DNA from 4 places in the Pseudomonas sp. SDO5591_S426 genome. Region 4 is predicted to be linked to each of the others. Evidence: predicted binding sites of a transcription regulator. Region 4 holds the regulator's gene; each other region holds the start of a gene.
What was found. The regulator FliA, encoded in region 4, starts transcription of late flagellar genes. The targets are predictions, from matches to a motif close to CTAAAGTTTNNNNNNNNNNNGCCGNTAA.
Positions count from the first base shown of each region.

Region 1: ACW9JC_RS18135 (methyl-accepting chemotaxis protein) is a predicted target of FliA. The motif match lies at 1,505-1,532, and genes of this name have one in related genera.
Region 2: ACW9JC_RS05835 (methyl-accepting chemotaxis protein) is a predicted target of FliA. The motif match lies at 1,723-1,750, and genes of this name have one in related genera.
Region 3: ACW9JC_RS24815 (methyl-accepting chemotaxis protein) is a predicted target of FliA. The motif match lies at 2,050-2,077, and genes of this name have one in related genera.

Region 1 covers NZ_JBSVXD010000092.1:2,948-6,197, reverse strand. The annotation lists gene ACW9JC_RS18135 (methyl-accepting chemotaxis protein) at 1-1,392, opposite strand, end outside; gene ACW9JC_RS18130 (undecaprenyl-diphosphate phosphatase) at 1,670-2,500, shown strand; gene ACW9JC_RS18125 (DUF1294 domain-containing protein) at 2,497-2,925, shown strand; gene ACW9JC_RS18120 (MmcQ/YjbR family DNA-binding protein) at 2,945-3,250, opposite strand, start outside.
Region 2 covers NZ_JBSVXD010000016.1:15,078-18,327, reverse strand. The annotation lists gene acnA (aconitate hydratase AcnA) at 1-738, shown strand, start outside; gene ACW9JC_RS05840 (CPBP family intramembrane glutamic endopeptidase) at 886-1,677, shown strand; gene ACW9JC_RS05835 (methyl-accepting chemotaxis protein) at 1,782-3,250, shown strand, end outside.
Region 3 covers NZ_JBSVXD010000180.1:7,167-10,416, forward strand. The annotation lists gene ACW9JC_RS24815 (methyl-accepting chemotaxis protein) at 1-1,943, opposite strand, end outside; gene ACW9JC_RS24820 (LysR substrate-binding domain-containing protein) at 2,128-3,048, opposite strand; gene ACW9JC_RS24825 (NorM family multidrug efflux MATE transporter) at 3,207-3,250, shown strand, end outside.
Region 4 covers NZ_JBSVXD010000026.1:25,741-28,990, forward strand. The annotation lists gene flhF (flagellar biosynthesis protein FlhF) at 1-166, shown strand, start outside; gene fleN (flagellar synthesis regulator FleN) at 283-1,113, shown strand; gene fliA (RNA polymerase sigma factor FliA) at 1,110-1,850, shown strand; gene ACW9JC_RS08330 (chemotaxis response regulator CheY) at 2,017-2,388, shown strand; gene ACW9JC_RS08335 (protein phosphatase CheZ) at 2,408-3,196, shown strand; gene ACW9JC_RS08340 (chemotaxis protein CheA) at 3,232-3,250, shown strand, end outside.

The sequences.
Region 1 (3,250 bases), on a different contig from region 4:
CAGACCGGCCTGTTCAATGGTCAGTTGCGAGGCGCGGCTGCTGTCGCCAATGACTTTGACCGCCGCTTCGGAATGGGCTTGCAAGCGTTCGATCATCGACTGGATTTCTGCCGTGGACTTTTGAGTGCGCTGGGCCAGCAGACGAACCTCATCCGCCACAACCGCGAAACCGCGACCTTGCTCACCGGCCCGGGCAGCCTCGATTGCAGCGTTGAGGGCCAACAGGTTGGTTTGCTCGGCGATGGAACGGATCACTTCCAGAACGCTGCCGATCTGGGTGCTTTCGGCGGCCAGCGTACGGATCACTTCCACGGCCTGATCGATCGTCGAAGACAGCGTGTCGATCTGTTGCAGGCTGCCGTCGATGTTGATCTGGCCTTGCTGCGCCTGCGCTTCGGCATCGCGCATTTCACTGGCGGCATGCTCGGCGTTTTTCGCCACGTCCTGCACGCCGTAGGTCACTTCATTGATAGCCGTGGCCACCAACTCCATCTGCTGCGACTGTTGCTGACTGCGTTGCTGGGCCTGAGTGGCGTCATTGCCCAATTCGCTGGACGACTGGCCGAGGGCGCTCGCCGACACCTGCAACTCACCGATCACCAGCCGCAGCTTGGTGGTGAAGGCATTGAAGTGCCGCGCCAGTTGCGTGACTTCGTCTTGGCCGTGGGTGTCGAGGCTGCGGGTCAGGTCGCTTTCGCCGCTGGCGATATTGGCCATTGCGTTCACAGTTTCCTGCAACGGGCGGACGATGCTGCGGGCAATCAGCATCACCAGCGCCACCATGATCAGTGCGATGGCCAGGCCGATCAGAGAAGCTTCCCAGACCTGTCCGTAGAACTCGGCCTGCATGTCATCGATGTACACGCCCGAGCCAATCACCCAGCCCCACGGTTCGAACAATTTGACGTAGGAGGTTTTCTCGACCGGTGCGCTGGCACCGGGCTTCGGCCAACGATAATTGACGATCCCGGCGCCTTTGCTCTTGGCGACGGCAACCATTTCGTTGAACACCGCAAAACCGTCCGGGTCGCGGATCGCAGACAGGTTCTGGCCGTCGAGTTTGGGGTTGGCCGGGTGCATGACCATCACGGGCGTCAGATCGTTGATCCAGAAGTAATCATTCTGGTCGTAACGCAGGCCGCGAATAGCGGTCAACGCCTGTTTCTGCGCGGCTTCGCGGGTCAGGGTGCCGGCGGTTTCCAGGCCTTGGTAATAACTGAGAACGCCGCTGGCGGTCTGCACCACATGCTGGGTCTTCTGCGCCTTGGCGTCGTACAAATCATCGTGGATCTGCTTGAGCATCATCACGCCCAAGGCCAACAGCATCATGACGGCCACGATCAGGATGAGCCACAAACGGCGGCTGATCGACATATTGCGCAAGCTGTTCATAACGCGGTGCTCCGATTTCTTGTTCTGGGGTTTCTTGTTTTTGTAATGATTGATCGCCAGCATCCTGGCAGGTCCGATAACGCGGCAGCGCTTTTCAGACTTGTCTGATAGGATTTCGGCCCCGCGCGGTAAAACCTGAATACAAATTGATTTTTCACGGGTTTTTCAGAGGCGGCGGGGATCTTGCGCTCGTGGAATTTCAACTACGCTAAGCGCGATAAACGCTTTGTAAAATACTAACGGGGCATGCGTCGACGCATAGCCTTTTGGGGGATTGATGGATCTTTGGACTGCCTTTCAGGCTTTGATTCTTGGGGTTGTAGAGGGGCTGACGGAGTTTTTGCCCATTTCGAGTACCGGGCACCAGATCATTGTCGCTGACCTGCTCAACTTCGGCGGCGAGCGCGCCATGGCGTTCAACATCATTATTCAGCTCGGGGCAATCCTGGCGGTGGTGTGGGAATTTCGCCGGAAGATTTTCGACGTCGTCATCGGTTTGCCAACCCAGCCGAGCGCTCGACGCTTTACCGCCAATCTGCTGATCGCCTTCCTGCCGGCCGTGGTACTGGGGGTGATTTTCGCCGACCTGATTCACCACTACCTGTTCAATCCGATCACGGTGGCCACTGCGTTGGTAGTGGGCGGTATCGTCATGTTGTGGGCTGAAAAACGCCAACATGAAGTGCATGCCGAAACCGTCGACGACATCACCTGGAAAGATGCCCTGAAAGTCGGTTTCGCCCAGTGCCTGGCAATGATTCCGGGCACATCGCGCTCCGGTTCGACGATCATCGGCGGTTTGTTGTTCGGCTTGTCGCGCAAGACCGCCACCGAGTTCTCGTTCTTCCTGGCCATGCCAACCATGGTGGGCGCGGCGGTGTATTCGGGCTACAAGTACCGCGACCTGTTCGTGCCGTCTGACTTCCCGGTGTTCGCGATCGGCTTCGTCACGGCATTCATCTTCGCGATGATCGCTGTTCGGGGCTTGCTCAAGTTCATCGCCAGCCACAGCTATGCGGCGTTCGCCTGGTATCGCATCGCGTTCGGCCTGCTGATTCTGGCCACCTGGCAGTTTGGCTGGGTCGACTGGACTGCGGCCAAGCCATGAGTGACTCCAGCGCGCGCAACAACCCCGGGCGTAACTCCGGAGGCGAGATCCGCAATCCCCGGCTGAAACTGCTGGTGTTTGCGATCCTGTGCGCGCTGCCGTTGTTCGGTTCGATGTCGTTGTGGCTGCGAGGGGTGTCGCTGATACCGCTGGCAGCCTACGGCATCGTCAGCGTGCTGGCGTTTTTGCTGTACTGGAGCGACAAACGCAATGCCCGCGCCGATCAAAGGCGAACCCCGGAAAACGTGCTGCATGCCCTGGAATTCGCCGGCGGCTGGCCGGGTGCGTTGCTCGCGCAACAGGTGTTTCGACACAAGACGCGCAAAGTCTCGTTTCAAGTGGTGTTCTGGCTCATTGTGCTGCTGCACCAGGTGTTCTGGATCGACCAGTTGTTCCTCGGCGCGCAGCTGTTCGCGTTGTTCTAAGTTCTAATAAAAGAAGGAATCAGAGCAGCAGCCCGACCTGAGTACGCTTGGGCAGTTTGCTGACCACCAGTTGATGGGAACGCTGCAACAGACCTTGCAGTTCTTCGGCGCCCAAAGGGTAGGGCGTTGCCATGATGATCCACTGGGCACGCGCCAGATAAGGCGCCGGATGAATGCCCGGTCGGTCGCAATGACCGAGAAACAGATCCTTGTCGACCTTGAACGCCAGGGAATCGCCACGCAAATTTTGCAAGGCGAACATCTTGTTCCCGGCAATCGAAAATACCCGCACGCCACCCCATTTGTAATCTTCCCGTGCGCCCGG
Region 2 (3,250 bases), on a different contig from region 4:
GGCGGACCACCGCCGGTGGTCAAGGACGTCAGTGGCGCGCGCGTTCTTGCGCTGCTGGGCGATTCGGTAACCACCGACCACATTTCCCCTGCCGGCAACATCAAGGCTGACAGCCCGGCGGGCCGCTACCTGCGCGAGAAAGGCGTGGAGCCGCGCGACTTCAACTCCTACGGCTCGCGCCGTGGTAACCACGAAGTGATGATGCGCGGCACCTTCGCCAACATCCGCATTCGCAATGAAATGCTCGGCGGCGAAGAAGGCGGCAACACCCTCTACATCCCGACCGGAGAGAAGCTGGCGATCTACGACGCGGCCATGCGTTATCAAGCCGCAGGGACGCCGCTGGTGGTGATCGCCGGGCAAGAATACGGCACCGGATCGAGCCGCGACTGGGCGGCCAAGGGCACCAATCTGCTGGGGGTCAAAGCGGTCATCGCCGAAAGCTTTGAACGCATTCACCGTTCCAACCTGGTAGGCATGGGTGTGCTGCCGCTGCAGTTCAAACTCGATCAGAACCGCAAGAGCCTGAACCTCAGAGGCACCGAAACCCTGGACATTCTTGGCCTGACCGGCGTTGAGCTGACACCACGGATGAACCTGACGCTGGTCATCAATCGTGAAAACGGCACCAGTGAAAGGATCGAGGTGCTGTGCCGGATCGATACACTTAATGAAGTGGAATACTTCAAGTCGGGAGGGATTTTACATTACGTGTTGCGGCAGTTGATTGCGTCGTAGTTGTGCGCTGACAAAGACACCGCCTTCGGGCGGTGTTTTTATTTGGGCAGTCACCCGTACAATCGCCCACCTCTATGTTGCGGCCGACACAGCCCGCTCCCACAGGGACTGAGGTATCCGCAGTTTTTTTATGCACAAGGAATAACAATGCTCGCCCTGCCATGGACGCTTCTGGCCCTGCTTTCCCTCGGCTACGGCATGGCCCTGACCTATGGCCGACTCGGCTGGCTCGCCGGGATTTCCGTCGGCTTGTTGCTGATCGCCGGTTACGCCGTCCGCCAACAACAACTTCAGTTCGGTCGCTACCTCGGCCACGGTCTGTTCATCTTCCTTGCCCTGGCCTTGGCGATGCACTGGCTGCCGGGGTTCTACAACGGTCGAGTCATTCCACCTCAGCGCTTCACCGACGATGCCGTGCGGTTCGCCATGCACCTGAATCTGGACAAACCCCTGATCGGCTTCTGGTTGTTGCTGGCCTGTCCGTGGATTGTCGGCCGGCGTTCGCTGCGACTGTTTCTACATGCCGTGCCTATGGCGCTGGCCCTGAGCGCTGTGTTGGCCTTGGGTGGCGCGCTGTTGTTGGGCGTCATCGGTTGGGCGCCGAAATGGCCGGACCATGCATGGCTGTGGCTGCTGAACAATCTGCTGCTGGTGACGCTGGTGGAAGAAGCGCTGTTTCGCGGCTATATCCAGGGCGGTCTGAGCCGATGCTTCAAGCACCTGGCGTACGGCGAAAACCTCGCGCTGCTGCTCGCCTCGCTGTTGTTCGGCCTGGTGCACGCTGGGGCTGGCTGGCAATGGGTGTTGCTGGCGAGCCTCGCCGGCGTCGGATACGGACTGGCCTACCGTTTTGGCGGACTGGCCGCAGCCGTTGCCACGCATTTCGGCTTGAACGTGCTGCACTTTGGCCTGTTCACCTATCCGATGCTGGCGCGCTGACGCAAGGGTCGTTTTGCGACGTGCCACTGATTATCGAAAAATATTCTCAACAAATCCCGATAGAGGCCGATACAGCACTTGAAAGCCTTGCGGATTAAAAAGCCATGCGTAACAACCAGCCAATTACACAACGCGAGCGGACCTTCCCGGCCCAGCAACGGTTGATTTCCACCACCGATGCCAAAGGCATGATTACCTACTGCAACGACGACTTCGTCGAGATCAGCGGGTTTTCTCGTGAGGAACTGATCCGTGCGCCGCATAACCTGGTGCGTCACCCCGACGTCCCGGCAGCGGTGTTCGCGCACATGTGGGCCACACTGAAACAAGGCTTGCCATGGATGGGCATCGTCAAGAATCGCTGCAAGAGCGGTGATCACTATTGGGTGAATGCCTATGTGACGCCGATCTTCGAAGGCAATCAGGTGATCGGTTACGAGTCGGTGCGGGTCAAACCCACCGCCGAACAGATTCACCGCGCCGAAGCGCTCTACCAACGCATCAACCAAGGCAAGTCGGCCATTCCTTCCACGGATAAATGGTTGCCGGTCCTGCAGGACTGGCTGCCGTTCATTCTGGTCAGCCAGTTGAGTTTCATGATCGGTGCCACCCTGACCTCGCAGTGGGGTTTCGCCCTGGCGGCCGGTCTTTCGGTGCCGCTGGGCCTGATGGGCCTGAGCTGGCAGCAACGCGGCATCAAGCGTTTGCTGCGACTGGCCGAGCAGACCACGTCCGACCCGTTGATTGCACAGATGTACACCGACAGCCGTGGCGCCCAGGCGCGTCTGGAAATGTCGATCCTTAGCCAGGAAGCACGCCTGAAAACCTGCCTGACTCGTCTGCAGGACACGGCCGAACACCTGACCGATCAGGCGAAGCAATCCGATGCCCTGGCGCACAACAGCTCCACTGGCCTGGAACGTCAGCGCGTCGAGACCGAGCAAGTGGCGACCGCCGTCAATCAGATGGCCGCCACCACTCAGGAAGTCGCCAGCCATGTACAACGCACCGCCGACGCCACTCAGGAAGCCAATCGCCTGACCGGTCGCGGTCGTGACATCGCCGGGGAAACCCGCGAAGCGATTCAACGCCTGTCGGTGGTCGTGGGTGAAACCGGCCAGACCGTGACCCAACTGGCCAAGGACAGTGACGAAATCGGCGGAGTGGTCGACGTGATCAAGGGTATCGCCGACCAGACCAACCTGCTGGCGCTCAACGCCGCCATCGAAGCGGCCCGCGCCGGTGAGATGGGCCGTGGTTTTGCGGTGGTCGCCGACGAAGTCCGTCAACTGGCGCAACGCACCAGCGAATCCACCGGGCAGATTCACGCCCTGATCGCCAAGCTGCAACAAACCGCCAGCACTGCCGTGCAGACCATGGAAGCCGGGCATCGTCAGGCTGAAGAAGGTGTGGCACGGGTGCTGGAAGCGGATCAGGCATTGGTGGGCATCAGCGAAGCGGTGGCCAACATCACCGACATGACCACCCAGATCGCTGCCGCGACCGAAGAGCAAAGTGCCGTGGCCGAGGAAATCAGCCGCAACATCAGCAACATCTCGCACCTGGCGGACCA
Region 3 (3,250 bases), on a different contig from region 4:
GCCGCCAGCTTTTCCAACTCTTTGGCAGTGACGGCCAGGTTGGAAACCACTTCGCGCTGCTCGCTGTTCGCCAGGGCGATGCTTTGCAGGTTGCTGCTGAGCAACGTTGCGGTGCTGCTCTGTTCCTGGGTCGCCGTAGTGATCGCGGCAAATTGCTGGCCGGCCGAACGGCTTTGCTCGTCGATCCGTGCCAGTGCCGACGCCACGTTGGCGTTACGCGACAAGCCTTCCTGCATCAGCACATTGCCCTGTTCCATGGTGCTGATGGCGTTGCCGGTTTCTTGCTGAATGCTCTGGATCATCACGGAAATTTCGTCCGTAGCCTGACGGGTCCGAGAGGCCAGGTTACGCACTTCGTCCGCCACCACCGCAAAACCGCGACCCTGCTCACCGGCGCGAGCCGCTTCGATTGCGGCGTTGAGTGCCAGCAGGTTGGTCTGTTCGGCAATCGAGGTAATTACACCGACGATGCCGCCGATTTCCTGGGAACGCTGGCCCAAGGTGTTGATCACCGTCGCGGTGCTGTTCAACGCACCGGCGATTTGCTCCAGCGACGAGGACGCTTCGTCCATCGAGGTACGACCGATCTGCGTTTGCTGTGCGTTTTCCTGGGCCAGACGCTGAGTGCTGCCCATGTTGTCGGCGATGTTCAACGACGTGGCGCTGAACTCTTCCACGGCACCGGCCATGCTGGTGATTTCGCCCGACTGCTGCTCCATGCCTTCGTAAGCGCCGCCGGACAAACCGGACAAGGCCTGGGCGCGGCTGTTGACCTCCATGGACGCGTTGCGAATGTGCTCGACCATGGTCGACAGTGCCTGGCTCATCTGGTTGAACGCGCGGGCCAGTTGGCCGATTTCGTCGTTGCTCGACACGCTCAGGCGTACGCTCAAATCACCGGCGCCCAAGGCTTCAGCCTGACGTACCAGATCGCCCAGTGGCGCGAGTTTGCTGCGCAACAGCCAGACCGCCGATCCCACCGCCAGCAACATCGCCAACAGGCTGCCGATGGCCAACTGAATGCCGACGCTCCAGGTCACGGCGCTGATTTCAGTTTTCGGCATGCTCGCCACCACCGACCACGGCCCGTCCTGGAACGGCACGGCGATGCTGTAGAAATCTTCGACCTTGTCGCTCCAGAACTCGCCCTTGCCCGGGGTTTTCGCCAGCGCGTTGATGGCCGGGACGGCTTGGTCCAGCGCCTCTACGCCAGCAATCGGCACCAGCCATTTGTTCTGCTCATCCAGCAGCGCGAGGGAACCGGTCTGGCCGATGCGGAAGCGCTTGAGGTTTTCGAACTGGGCTTTCTGCGCGTCGGTGTAATCGAAACCGACGTACAACACCGCAATGACCTTGCCACTGCTGTCGCGCACCGGGGTGTACTGCGACATGTAGAAGCGTTCAAACAGCAGCGATCGACCCACGAAGCTCTGCCCCGCCATCAATCGGGCGTAAGCCGGGTTCGCGTGATCGAGCACAGTACCGATGGCGCGGCTGCCGTCTTGTTTGGTGACGTTTGTGCTGACTCGAATGAAGTCTTCACCGCTGCGCACAAACACCGTGGCCACACCCGCGGTCATCTGCTTGAATTCGTCCACTTCCTTGAAGTTGTTGTTGAGCACCACGTTGCCCAGGTGCAGCCCCGGCGTCTGCACGCCTGCCACGACCACCGGCTCGTCCGCGTGCACGCTCAGCCCACTGCTGAAGCGCGTCTCGAACAACCCCGCCAGGCGCTGGGTGCTTTCACGCAACGTGCTGTGAAAGGTGCTCAGCTGATCGGCCAGCAGCCGGGCTTCACTCGCCAGATGCTCTTCGCGGGTGGCGAGGTTGGCCGAGTCCAGCGAACGCAGGGCGAACAGGGTACTGCCGGTAATGACAATCGCCAGTATCACGGCGAGCGCAAGACCAAGCTGTGAGGCGATCCGGGCACGAGGTTGAGACATGACAGCTCCTGGCCGAGCAATCGGATCATCCTGATCGCGACGCACACTCAGCAAATTTCTAATAATGGGGATAGCGTCGAACCTGCACGAAGGTCCTACGTGAAGATTTTCGGCGGCGAACAGGAATACTTGAGCGGCGTGGCAGGATATGGCGCAAGGCCGCTATTGCAGCGGCTTCATCGATTCAGCTCAGGTGCACGACATCCGGCAACTCCATGGCCCGGACTTCGCCTTGCAGGAAGTCGCTGAGCCGACGCATGCGCTCGCCACCGGGACGGGTTTTCGGCCACACCAGGTAATACTTTTCGCCGCTGGCGACGGCGGTCGGCCATGGCAGGCTCAAGCGTCCTTGCGCCACATCCTCCGCCACCATCAGCAGATCGCCCATGGACACGCCATAGCCCCGCGCCGCAGCGATCATGCCGAGCTCCAGCGTATCGAACACTTGCCCGCCCTTGAGCGACACCTGATCCGCCAGGCCCATGCGCTCCAGCCAGTTGCGCCAATCGCGCCGGTCCGGGGTCGGGTGCAGCAGTTCGGTATTGGCCAGGCGCGTGACGTCCCATGGCTGATCGTCGCGCAAGTTGGGCGCGCCCACCGGAATCAGTTCCTCGGGAAACAGGTAGCTCGCCTCCCAGTCCGGTGGGAAATGGCCGTTGCTCAACAACACCGCACAGTCGAATGGCTCGTCGTTGAAGTCCACTGAGTCGATATCCATCCAGGCGCTGGTCAATTGCACCTCGTTGCCCGGCTGCAAATGGCGGAAGCGGCTGAGGCGCGCCAGCAACCAGCGCATGGTCAGGGTCGAGGGGGCTTTCATGCGCAGGATGTCATCTTCGGCGCGCAAGGTATTGCAGGCGCGCTCCAGGGCGGTAAAGCCCTCGCGAATGCCCGGTAACAGCAAGCGCGCCGACTCGGTCAGTTGCAGGTTGCGGCCACTGCGGTGAAACAAGCGGCAGGCAAAATGCTCCTCGAGCGTACGAATATGCCGACTGACCGCACTTTGGGTAATCGACAGTTCTTCGGCGGCGCGGGTGAACGAACTGTGTCGCGCCGCCGCTTCGAATGCGCGCAGGGCATACAAGGGAGGAAGACGACGTGACATTCAGAAAGCTCCTATAGCGGGGTCGAGTCACCCTAGCAGAAACTCTCCAGCATGAGTTTGAATCATGCCACCCATCCTTTTTATCCCTTTGTGCAAACGCACCAGAGCGCCGAGAATCGGTGCTTTCCTGTTCTCTTTGAAAATCGAGCGTGATGACCATGCAGCATCCAGCACGTATTGAACTCTGGGCCATCCTGCGGCT
Region 4 (3,250 bases):
CTACCTGACCGACGGCCCGCGGATTCCGGATGATTTGCATCTGCCGCGCCGTCATCAACTGGTCAGTCGCGCCGTTAGCGTGCAAATGCAGGAAGAGCCCAGCGAAGAAGCCATGGCTGACATGTTCGCTGATATCTACCACAGCCCCACCAAGCAGGTAGGCTGAGGTAACAATGAATAGTTTTTGTACCTACATCGATGGTCTGCCATGCATTGTTCCGTTTGCGAACGCGCAGCCAGTAATGTGGCCTCCGTCTATGCAAGACAAGGTAAAGAAATAACATGGGCAGCATGCATCCCGTACAGGTGATCGCGGTGACCGGCGGCAAAGGTGGCGTCGGGAAAACTAACGTGTCAGTGAACTTGTCCCTGGCTTTGGCTGAGCTTGGCCGGCGCGTCATGCTGCTGGACGCCGACCTGGGACTGGCGAACGTCGACGTTCTGCTGGGGCTGACACCCAAACGTACCCTGGCCGACGTGATCGAAGGCCGCTGCGAGCTGCGCGACGTCCTGTTGCAGGGCCCCGGCGGCATCCGCATCGTTCCGGCCGCGTCCGGCACCCAGAGCATGGTTCATTTGAGCCCGGCGCAGCACGCCGGCCTGATCCAGGCCTTCAGCGACATCGGCGACAACCTCGACGTGCTGGTGATCGACACCGCTGCGGGTATTGGTGACTCGGTAGTCAGTTTCGTTCGCGCGGCCCAGGAAGTGTTGCTGGTGGTCTGCGACGAGCCGACTTCGATCACCGACGCCTACGCGCTGATCAAACTGCTTAACCGCGACTACGGCATGAACCGCTTCCGCGTCCTGGCCAACATGGCCCAGAGCCCGCAGGAAGGGCGCAACCTGTTCGCCAAGTTGACCAAAGTCACGGATCGCTTCCTCGACGTCGCCCTGCAATACGTCGGCGCCGTGCCTTACGACGAAAGCGTGCGCAAGGCTGTGCAGAAACAACGTGCCGTCTACGAAGCCTTCCCGCGCTCCAAGTGCTCGCTGGCGTTCAAGGCGATCGCACAGAAGGTCGACACCTGGCCGCTGCCTGCCAACCCGCGCGGGCATCTGGAATTCTTCGTCGAGCGCCTCGTGCAACAAACGGCAGGACCGGTTCTATGACAGCCAGCGGCTACAACCTCTACAAGAAGTCGGCACGCGATGCGCAGTACGAGCTGATCGAGCGTTATGCGCCGCTGGTCAAACGCATTGCCTATCACTTGCTGGCGCGTCTGCCGGCCAGTGTCCAGGTCGAAGATTTGATCCAGGCCGGGATGATCGGCCTGCTGGAAGTCTCCACCAAATACGACGCTAGCAAAGGCGCGAGTTTCGAGACGTACGCGGGCATCCGCATCCGCGGCGCCATGCTCGATGAAGTGCGCAAGGGGGACTGGGCGCCACGTTCGGTCCACCGCAATACCCGCATGGTCAGCGATGCCATTCGCTCGATTGAAGCTAAAACCGGCCGTGACGCTAAAGATCACGAAGTTGCGGCCGAACTCCAATTGAGTCTCGACGATTATTACGGGATTTTGAACGACACCCTGGGCAGCCGGTTATTCAGTTTCGACGATCTGTTGCAGGACGGCGAACACGAAGGGCTGCACGAGGATGGCGCGAGTGCTCATCTCGAGCCGTCACGCGATCTGGAAGATGAACGCTTCCAGGCGGCGCTGGCGGACGCGATTGCCAATTTGCCGGAGCGTGAGCGACTGGTGTTGGCGCTGTACTACGACGAAGAGTTGAATCTCAAGGAAATCGGTGAGGTCCTGGGAGTCAGCGAGTCTCGGGTCAGCCAGTTACACAGCCAGTGCGCGGCCCGTTTGCGGGGGCGTTTGGGAGAGTGGCGAGCGCGCTGAAGGCAGTGTGGGGGCACTGTGACGTGGCTGGTGGGGTGATGAACCGCGCCGGTCTCGATCCGCTGTACTCCAGACAGTCATCGAGTGTTTTGCCAGATTGATTGAAATGGCGCGCCCAGGTGCTGGGCGCGTTTTAGTCTGCTTGGAGGTCGAATTGGACAAGAACATGAAAATCCTCATCGTTGATGACTTCTCAACGATGCGGCGGATCATAAAAAACCTGTTGCGTGACCTTGGGTTCACCAACACGGTCGAGGCCGACGATGGCACTACCGCCATTCCGGTTCTCAACAGCGGGAGCATCGACTTTCTGGTAACGGACTGGAACATGCCTGGCATGACCGGTATCGATCTGCTGCGCCACGTGCGTGCCGATGAAAAGCTCAAGCACCTGCCGGTGCTGATGGTGACCGCTGAAGCCAAGCGCGAGCAGATCATCGAAGCGGCCCAGGCCGGTGTAAACGGCTATGTGGTCAAACCCTTCACGGCCCAGGCGTTGAAAGAAAAAATCGAGAAGATTTTCGAACGCATCGGTTGAACTGCGCCACGGGGGAGCTATGGGGCATAACGAATCTTCGCAGGGCGATTTTGAATCGACCCTGAAAAAACACGCCGTCGAACTGGTCGAGAGCCTTGAAAAGGGCAAGTTCGGCGATGCTGTGCAATTGATCCATGAGCTCAACCAGACCCGTGACCGCGGCCTGTATCAGGAAGTGGGCAAGCTCACCCGCGAGCTGCATAGCGCGATCGTCAATTTCCAGATTGACCCGCACATGCCGCAAGCCGAGGAAGTGTCACAGATCACCGACGCCACCGAGCGTCTGGGTTATGTGGTCAAGCTGACCGAGGCCGCGGCCAACCGCACCATGGATCTGGTGGAAAACGCCACGCCGCTGGTCAACAGCCTGGCTGACGAAGCCCAGGCCTTGAGCACCGATTGGGGACGCTTCATGCGTCGCGAAGTCGGGGCTGAAGAGTTCCGCGAGCTGGCCCGTCGCGTCGACGGATTCCTGGCGCGCAGCAGCACTGACAACCGCGCCGTGTCGACCAACCTCAACGATATTCTGCTTGCCCAGGATTATCAGGACCTCACAGGTCAAGTGATCAAGCGAGTGACCCAACTGGTCACCGAAGTTGAGAGCAACCTGCTCAAGCTCGTGCTTATGGCCAGTCAGGTGGACCGCTTTGCGGGCATCGAACATGACCGTGAAGCGATGCTTGCAGAAAAAGATCCACAAAAACATCTCTCTCAGGGTGAAGGTCCGCAGATTCATGCCGATAAAAGAGAAGACGTTGTGTCCGGTCAGGACGATGTGGACGATTTGTTATCCAGCCTTGGATTTTAGGTTTTTAGACCTGTTCTGTTAGGAGCACACCATTAATGAGCTTCGGCGCCGATG